DNA from 4 places in the Rhizobium favelukesii genome. Region 4 is predicted to be linked to each of the others. Evidence: predicted binding sites of a transcription regulator. Region 4 holds the regulator's gene; each other region holds the start of a gene.
What was found. The regulator PhoB, encoded in region 4, activates phosphate uptake and scavenging genes when phosphate is short. The targets are predictions, from matches to a motif close to TGTCATNNANCTGTCAT.
Positions count from the first base shown of each region.

Region 1: a site for PhoB is predicted at 1,336-1,352, ahead of LPU83_RS58000 (DUF2794 domain-containing protein). Genes of this name have one in related genera too.
Region 2: a site for PhoB is predicted at 1,118-1,134, ahead of olsB (l-ornithine N(alpha)-acyltransferase). Genes of this name have one in related genera too.
Region 3: a site for PhoB is predicted at 1,005-1,021, ahead of LPU83_RS39675 (DUF1045 domain-containing protein). Genes of this name have one in related genera too.

Region 1 covers NZ_HG916852.1:3,941,149-3,943,348, reverse strand. The annotation lists gene acnA (aconitate hydratase AcnA) at 1-37, shown strand, start outside; gene LPU83_RS58005 (DUF1223 domain-containing protein) at 271-1,008, shown strand; gene LPU83_RS58000 (DUF2794 domain-containing protein) at 1,375-1,776, shown strand; gene LPU83_RS57995 (GNAT family N-acetyltransferase) at 1,783-2,200, opposite strand, start outside.
Region 2 covers NZ_HG916852.1:469,167-471,366, forward strand. The annotation lists gene LPU83_RS40610 (NADP-dependent malic enzyme) at 1-143, shown strand, start outside; gene olsB (l-ornithine N(alpha)-acyltransferase) at 197-1,069, opposite strand; gene LPU83_RS40620 (hybrid sensor histidine kinase/response regulator) at 1,179-2,200, opposite strand, start outside.
Region 3 covers NZ_HG916852.1:278,027-280,226, forward strand. The annotation lists partial or broken gene phnE (phosphonate ABC transporter, permease protein PhnE) at 1-981, shown strand, start outside; gene LPU83_RS39675 (DUF1045 domain-containing protein) at 1,113-1,808, shown strand; gene LPU83_RS39680 (alpha-D-ribose 1-methylphosphonate 5-triphosphate diphosphatase) at 1,822-2,200, shown strand, end outside.
Region 4 covers NZ_HG916852.1:621,622-623,821, reverse strand. The annotation lists gene LPU83_RS41450 (IS4 family transposase) at 1-848, shown strand, start outside; gene phoB (phosphate regulon transcriptional regulator PhoB) at 921-1,604, opposite strand; gene phoU (phosphate signaling complex protein PhoU) at 1,641-2,200, opposite strand, start outside.

The DNA.
Region 1 (2,200 bases), 880 kb from region 4:
CATCTTGCAGACGGTTCTGCGCGATCTCGCTGCCTGATTGTTAACGGGCTTCCGTGACAATGACCGCCGGAAAGAGATTTCCGGCGGTTTTTGTTTGAGCGCGAGATATTGGATGCCCGGTCACGACGATGTGTTTCAGCTTGGCTTCCACGAAGCTTGGTCTCACCCGTTCGTGACTTTCCGTTTGGAGCGAGAACCACTATCTCTACGTTCATACATCGGAACCTGCGGCGAAGGTGGCGGTAGGTACTGAATAAAAAGGTGCAGTGAATGTCCCCGCGGTTTCTGATTTCCATGGTTGCAGGTGTGGCGCTTGCCGGCCCACTTTTTGCCCAGGACGCGCCGAAAGGTGTGGTTGAACTCTTCACCTCGCAGGGATGTTCTTCTTGTCCTCCAGCCGATGCGGCTTTCCGCAAGCTCGTCGAGGCCGGCGGCGTTATCGCTCTCGCCTATCACGTCGATTACTGGAACTATATGGGATGGGCCGATACGCTGAGTTCCAAGGAGAATACGGAGCGGCAGTATGGCTACGCGCAGACGATGGGACGCGCCAACGTCTATACGCCGCAGGTCATCGTCAACGGCCGCGACCACGTAGCGGGAGCCGATCTCGGCGCGATCAATAAGAAGATCGATGGCTATGCAGCCGAAGGCATGGGGTTGTCAGTGCCGGTGACTGCGCAGATGCGCGACGACCAACTCGAGATCAAGATCGGCGCAGGACAGGGCAAGGCCAATGTCGTCATGGTCTACTTCAATCGCGAGAAGACCATCGACGTCGAGAAGGGCGAAAACAGCGGACAGAAGATTGCATACCTCAACAGCGTTGCCGATGTTGAGACCGTCGGCATGTGGGAGGGCAAGGAAACGAGCTTGACGCTGCCGGCCAGCGTGATGCAGAAGCCGGACCTTGAGGGCTGCGCGATTCTACTTCAATCCTCCACCGCCGATGGCAATCCATCTGCGATCCTCGGAGCGACGGTTGTCATGGCCGGGAAGAACATCTGACCGTTTCATCTGCTTCTGCGGATGGAAAACGGGGTGGCCCGGCTGATCGTATTCGGGGCTGGGGTTAAGGTCGATACGGTCAGCCGGGCCCTTTGGCGCGCTGGCGCCAAACTCACACACAACCGTTTCAGCAGACCAAATCTGGCAAAAGATCATGCGCAATTCGGGTGCGACGACGGGTCCGAATGGCCCCGCGGCGCAGTCGTGAGGGAATTTCCCTTGCAAATGAGGCGCTGTTTTGACTGAATTGCGGCGCTCGGGAGATTGCACAGACTATGATTAATGTGACTGATCACCTGCTTGCAATTTATAAACGCTAAGGCAAACTGTCATTCTCCTGTCACGAGCGGAGGCACAGGGAGACTGATGACAGATCAGCCGGATTTGCGGCGCGGCGAAAGCCGGTCCGCCGAGAACAGTTCCTCAGTCGTCGTAGATCTCAAGGAGTACAAGCAGAGCAAGGACCCACCGCCGGTCACCTTTCACCGTCGCGAGCTCGACGCGATCCTGTGGATTTACGGCCGCATGGTCGGCGAGGGTGAGTGGCGAGATTACGCGATCGATCATCTGAGAGACTGCGCCATCTTCTCGGTTTTCAAGCGATCGGGCGAAATGCCGCTTTTTCGCATCGAGAAGAATCCGAAGCTTGCCACCAAGCAGGGTGCCTATTCCGTTTTCAACACTCACGGCGTCATCCTGAAGCGCGGCCACGAGCTGCAGCAGGTTTTGAAGGTCTTCAATAAGGCCTTGAAGCTGGTCGAGAAGTAGCTCGGCTCAAGCTTTGAAAAGGGTACCGGGATAAGTCGAGGCATCGGGGTCCGTGGCTGCGCCTTCACCAAGGGCTCGCTGCATGATCATCGTATCGAGCCAGCGGCCATGCTTGTAACCTGTTGCTCTCAGGCGGCCGGTTTCCTCAAAGCCCAATGCGCGATGCAGGGCAATCGATGCCGGATGTGCGCCGCCGATCACGGCCACCATCTGGCGAAAGCCGAGATCCGTGCAGCGTCGGATCAGTTCGGCGAGCAGCAGCCTTCCAACGCCCCTGCCGCGTGCTTCAGGCCCCAGGTAGATCGAATCTTCGACCATCCAGCGATAGGCCGGCCGCGTCCGGAAGGCTGAGGCATAGGCGTAACCGAGCAGGCTGCCATCCTCATCGATGGCGGCGATGTAGGGATAGTCCTGGCCCGTGATT
Region 2 (2,200 bases), 150 kb from region 4:
TGCTGCAGGAACTCGGCGGTTCGACTGTGATCGGCCCGATCCTCGTCGGCCTCGACAAGGCGGTTCAGATCACCTCGATGGGCGCGAAGGATTCCGACATCGTCAATATGGCCGCGATCGCAGCCTATACGGCAGGATCGTAAGCGAATGTGGAGCGGGAGGCAGCCTCTCGCTCCATCTTTCCGTCGGTGGAAAATCAGCTCGCGAACCGCCCGGCATCGGCGCCGTAATAGTTCAGGTAGCGATCGGAAATGCTGGCGATCGGCAGGACGATCAGAACGTCCGTCGTATTGAAGGCCTCGTCGACCACGGCAGTCGAACCGACCATCGCGCCGAGGCGGAGATAACCCTTGATCAGCGGCGGTAGCGCCATCAGCGCCCGCTTCGGGTTGACCGCTTCTGCCGGCATCAGATCCATGTCACGGGCAAGGTGTGGAAGCGCGCCAACGGCCCACTCATCCTTGGCGGCAACGTTGTGATGTAGGAAGGACAGCGCCAGAGCATGGCTTTCCGGGTGAATGCCCGGGAAGGAGGCGCAGCCGAACATGGCACTCATGCCATGCTTCAGCGCATAGGCCCAGTTCCCCTGCCACAGGAGCTCGACGGTGCGCTTGGTGCGGTAGTCGGGCAGCACGCAGGAGCGGCCGAGTTCCATGAACCGCTTATCCGGGTGGCGGGCAAGCAGCTCGTCGATCGCGAATTCCGAAGCCGAGTAAAAGCCGCCGTTCGCCATCGCGACTTCCTGTCGTAGCAGGCGATAGGTGCCAACGATCTGGTCCTCGCCGTCGCCCTCGATCGAGCGATCGAGCACGAGCAGATGATCGCAGAATGCGTCGTAGGAATCGAAATCGCGCTTGCGGCGCATGGCTTCCGGCGAAAGCTGTGCACCCATTTCTTCGACGAAGACTCGGAAGCGGACGGCCTGGGCGGCATCGATCTCGCTGGCGGTGCGGGCTAGGCGGGTCTCAAGACTGCCGATGCGGCCGAGAATATCACCTTCCTTCGGCGCAAGCGGGCTCGACGGCCGATGGACCTCGGCGACGGCACTATTGAAAGCGTCTACTGACATGGCGATTCTCCCGTTGCCGGCTTTTGACACGCCATAAAACACTTATATGCGACAGGAAAGTGACATCATACAGCCGCCGCACGCAAGAAACGTGCCGGTTGTTTGATGGCTACCGCGCTTCCGCGCGGCGGGCCGAAAGCGCAGCAACAGCTTGGACTTCCGTCAGCAACCTTATCGGGTCAACCGGCTTTACCATGACGCGGTTTGCACCATTCAGCAAGACTTGTCTACGGGATTCGTCGCGCTTGTCGGCGGTCAGTACAATGATCGGGACGGGCGGAACATCGAGTCGGCGCTCATGGCCGCGTAGCCGGCCAAGCATATCGATACCGTCGCCGCCCGGCATGGAAAGATCGCTGATCACGATATCGGGGCGTACGCTTCCCTCTGATAGCGCACGGTCGAGAAGCGTCTCGAAATGTTCGACGTGCTCGACGGTATGGCCGGCCTTTTCGAGCATTGCCCGAATGAGCATAGCGTTGATCGGGTCATCTTCCGCGAGCAGAATGCGCAGCCCGCCCTGGAGCCCGGCTTCGGGGATGGAGACGCTGAACCCGGGCTGGTTGTCGTTCAACGCATCGCGCTTTTCCATCCCGCGCATCCGCCCACGCAGCACGTCGATCAGCGACTGTTCGCGCAGCGGCCGTATCAGCCAGGCGTCGAACAGGTCGAGGGGATGGGCGTTGCGCTCTTCGGGGTTGACCAGGAAGATCTTGCGTAGACCGAGTGCCGCGATCTCGGCACGGTCGGCGAGGTGGTCGGCGAACTCTGCCGACATGCGGTGGTCGACGATGATGTCAGTCGGCCCGCGGCCGCGCGACGCCATGGCGAGCAACATGTCACGCGCGCTCGTGCCATCTGTGACCAGGTGGCAATCGCCGCCGAGCGTTGCGATCGTCTCTGATATCGCCATGCGCGCCGCACCGGCAGGCGCCAGCAGCAGCACGACGCTGCCGGCAAGCACGGCGTTGTGGCGACCGCGGCTTTCCTCCGGAATGTCGATCGGAAACCTGATGCTGAATTCGCTGCCGGTTCCTTTCTCGCTGGCCACCGTAAGCGAGCCGCCGAACTCGCGCATGATGCGGGCGGAAATCGAGAGGCCAAGACCCGTCCCGGCGCTCTTCTCGATCG
Region 3 (2,200 bases), 340 kb from region 4:
GCCGCACTGTTGCCGTCTCCAAGACGGAAACGACGGTGACTGCCCGCGGCGTCAGCGTGCCGGTGGAAGTCTCTAGCGGCGCGCCGAAGGTTATCGGCCCCGTGCCGAGCTGGATGACGGTCTATGACGACAACGTCCTGGCCGATCTCGGCTTTGCCGGCGATGTCAGCATCTCGGTTGATCGCGTCAAGGTGCGCAAGCGCTTCCTCGGCTGGGCGAATTTCGTCTTCGACACCCAGTCCCCCTTCTTCGACAAGCCGGTGGGCGAGGTGCTGAGCCTGATTGTTTCGGGGCCGGAACTGACCCGGCCAATCCAACCTGTCGCTCGCATTCGACAATGTCTGGAACAACAGCGCCTGGCAGCATGGCGACGTCTGGACCAAGCTGTTCCAGACCATCGTCATGGCCTTCCTCGGCACGCTGCTCGGCGCCCTGCTGGCCTTTCCGCTGGCCTTCTTCGCCGCGCGCAACATCACGCCGAACCGCGTGGTCAACCAGGTGCTGAAGCGAGCCTTTGATTTCCTGCGCTCGGTCGACATGCTGATCTGGGCGCTGTTCCTCACCCGTGCCTTCGGGCCCGGTCCGCTCGCCGGCAGCGGCGCCATCTTCCTCACGGAGACTGGCACGCTCGGCAAGCTCTATTCCGAAGGCCTCGAGAATATCGACAACAAGCCGCGCGAAGGCATCAAATCCACGGGCGCCTCCACCGTGCTCACCCATCGCTACGGCATCATCCCGCAGATCGTGCCGGTCTTCGTCAGCCAGACGCTCTACCAGTGGGAATCGAACGTCCGCGGTGCGACCATCATCGGCGCCGTCGGTGCCGGCGGCATCGGCCTCAAGCTCTGGGAAGCGATGCGCACCAACGCCAACTGGGAAAACGTCGCCTACATGGTGCTGTTGATCCTCATCGTCGTCTTCCTGTTCGACATGGCCTCGAACGCGCTGCGCCACCGGCTGATGGGCACCAAGGTCCACTGAAAAAGCGCGGGATCGTTCGGGATCATCATCATTCTGTCACGGAAATCTTTTAGCCGGAAGCCAGCTTGCGGTGGCGGTCAAATCACTGAAGACTGCCATCCGCATTCCGATTGATTCCCAGGATACGAGCCTTGCGCTACGCACTCTATTTCACACCGCCGAAGGACGATCCTTTGAACGGAACGGCTGCGCTCTGGCTCGGCCGTGATGCCTTCACCGGCGAAACTTACCCGGCTCCCGATCATTCGGACCTGCCTGCCGCCGAGCAGTTCGAGTTGACCGCCGAGCCTCGTCGCTACGCCTTCCATGCGACACTCAAAGCCCCCTTCGCGCTCGCCGCCTCGGTCACCGAACAGGACCTGCTTCAAGTCGCCGAGGATTTCGCCGCCCGCACGCCGGCGTTTGAAATCCCCGAGCTGGTCCTGGGGCAGTTGGGCAAGTTTTTCGCTCTCGTGCCGGCTTCGCTGCACCCGCCGCTTCAAGATTTCGCGGCAACGGTGGTAAAATTCTTCGAACCGTTCCGGGCCGCCCTGTCGGAGGCCGACATTGCCCGCCGGAACCCGGAGACGTTGAGCGAGAGCCAGCGTGCCAATCTGTTGCGCTGGGGCTATCCTTATGTGATGGATGACTTCGGTTTCCACATGACGCTGACCGGCCAGGTGCCGGAGGAGCGCGCCGGCGTGATGAAGGCCATTCTGACCGAGCGTTTTGCCGCGTTCACCGGCCGGCCGCTCGCGATCACGGGCCTTGCCGTTTTCGTTGAAGAGGCGCGTGGCGCGCCGTTCAAAGCCCATTCCTGGTGGCCGCTTGCTGGCGCCAAAAACTGAAAGACCTGATCCGATGACCACAGAAACCGTCTTCTCCAACGCCCGCATTGTCCTCGAGGATGAGATCGTCGAAGGATCGGTCCTCGTCCGCGACGGCAAGATCGCCGACATCTCGACGGGCAGCTCCACAGTCGGCGAGGATTTCGAAGGCGATTATCTGATCCCGGGTCTCGTCGAACTGCACACCGATCATCTCGAGGGCCACTATTCGCCGCGCCCCGGCCTGCGCTGGAACATGATCGCGGCGATCCAGGCCCACGACGCCCAGATCGTCACCTCCGGCATCACGACCGTTTTCGACTGCCTGCGCATGGGAGCCGACGAAGACGGCGGCTTCGAGCACGGCGAAATGCGTGGGATGGCCGATGCCATCCAGAAGGCCGAGCAGGAAG
Region 4 (2,200 bases):
TCGCAAGCTATCCGCAATTGCGGCTGCTGACGCTGACGGCGCTGGCGACGCATCTGGTGCGTGATGCGGTGTTCGGAGCCTATGGCACAAACGAGATGCTCTACGCCAAAAGCCTGCTCGACCGGGTTCCGGACCATTCGCTGACGGTCTTCGACAAGGGCTTCTTCAGTGCCAGCCTTCTCTTGCAATTGCAGACGAAGGGACATGAGCGTCACTGGCTGATTCCGGCCAAAGCCAACAGCACATGGGAACGACTGGATCCGCACCCCACCGATTATCGGGTGCGCATGAAGGTCTCGCCCCAGGCGCGGCAGGCAGAACCGGACTTGCCGGCCTTCTGGGAGGTCAGGGCCATCGAGACGACCACCAGCCATGGCAAAAAGCGCATATTGTTGACATCGCTGATGGACAGACAAACTTATCCGGCAAGCGAAATCGTCCATCAGTATGAAGAGCGATGGCGCATCGAGACAAGTTATCGCGAACTCAAGCAGGAGCTTCTCGGTAGCGAACTGACCCTGCGAAGCGGCACGCCGGAGACTGTCTATCAGGAGGTCTGGGGCGCGTTGCTGGCCTACAATCTGGTGCGGCTCGAAATGGCAGAGGTCGCGACCGAAGCCCAAGTCGAGCCAACCCGACTAAGCTTTATCACAGCCCTGCATTACCTGCGTCACGAATGGGGATGGATGGCGATCGAAGCACCCGGCAAAATCCCCGCCCACCTCACCAGATTGAGAAACAGATTGGCAGACTTGCTGCTGACAGAAAAACGGGGGCGATCATGCCCCCGTGTCGTCAAAAAACTGCCTGCCAGATACCCGATAAGAGCCGTAAGCAAACCTAAGTGAACTGCATTACCGCACGAGGCGGGCCCGTTTTTTTGTTTCCGAGATGAAAGCCGCTCGGTCCCCATCGAAGCCTTATGCTTCCATGGAATATCCGGCGCCGCGCACGGTGCGGATGACATCCTGCATGTTGGAGAAGTTCAGCGCCTTGCGCAGGCGACCGACATGGACGTCGACGGTGCGTTCGTCCACATAGATATCGTGACCCCAGACGCCGTCGAGGAGCTGTGAACGCGAGAAGACGCGTCCGGGGGACGCCATCAGGAACTCGAGGAGCCGGAACTCGGTTGGGCCGAGGCGGACTTCACGGCTCTTGCGATGAACGCGATGCGTCTCGCGGTCGAGCTCGATGTCGCCGCACTTCAGCAGCGTGGAGAGCACCTCCGGCTTGGCGCGACGAAGCATTGCCTTGACGCGCGCGACAAGCTCCGGCGTCGAAAACGGCTTGACGACGTAGTCGTCGGCGCCGGTGGAGAGACCGCGAACGCGTTCGCTTTCCTCGCCGCGAGCCGTCAGCATAATGATGGGAAGGCGCTCGGTTTCCGGTCGCATACGCAGACGCCGGCAGAGCTCGATGCCGGACACACCCGGCAGCATCCAATCCAGGATCAAAAGGTCTGGCGTGCGTTCCTGCAGCCGGATCTCGGCCTCGTCGCCGCGCAGGATGGTATCGACCTCAAAACCTTCAGCTTCAAGGTTATAGCGAAGAAGCACGCTCAGTGCTTCTTCGTCTTCAACGACAGCTACTTTAGGGATCATTCGTTTCGGTCTCCTGGGGGCGCGGTCGCAGAACGACTATTCCGTGACGGCGCCGACGGTGTTGGCGGTATCGTCCTTCGGACGTTCGCCTTCCGGCTGAGCACCGGTGGCCATGTAATAGATGGTCTCGGCAATGTTGGTGGCGTGGTCGCCGATGCGCTCGATGTTCTTGGCGCAGAACAGAAGATGCGTGCAGCTGGTGATGTTGCGCGGATCTTCCATCATGTAGGTGAGCATCTCGCGGAACAGCGAGGTGTACATCGCGTCGATTTCCTCGTCGCGCTCGCGGATCGACTTTGCCTTGTCGGCAGCACGGCTCGTATAGACGTCGAGGACTTCCTTGAGCTGGACGAGCGCCAGTTCGGAAAGGTGCTCGAGGCCGCGGGCGAGCTTGCGCGGCACGCCGGCACTCTGGACAGCAATGACGCGCTTGGCGGTGTTCTTGCCGAGATCGCCGACGCGCTCAAGATCGGCCGCGATGCGGATCGAACCCATGATCTCGCGGAGGTCGGCCGCCATCGGCTGGCGACGGGCGATCGTAACGATTGCCTTGTCACCGATCTCGCGTTCAGCGTGGTCGAGGATCACGTCGTCAG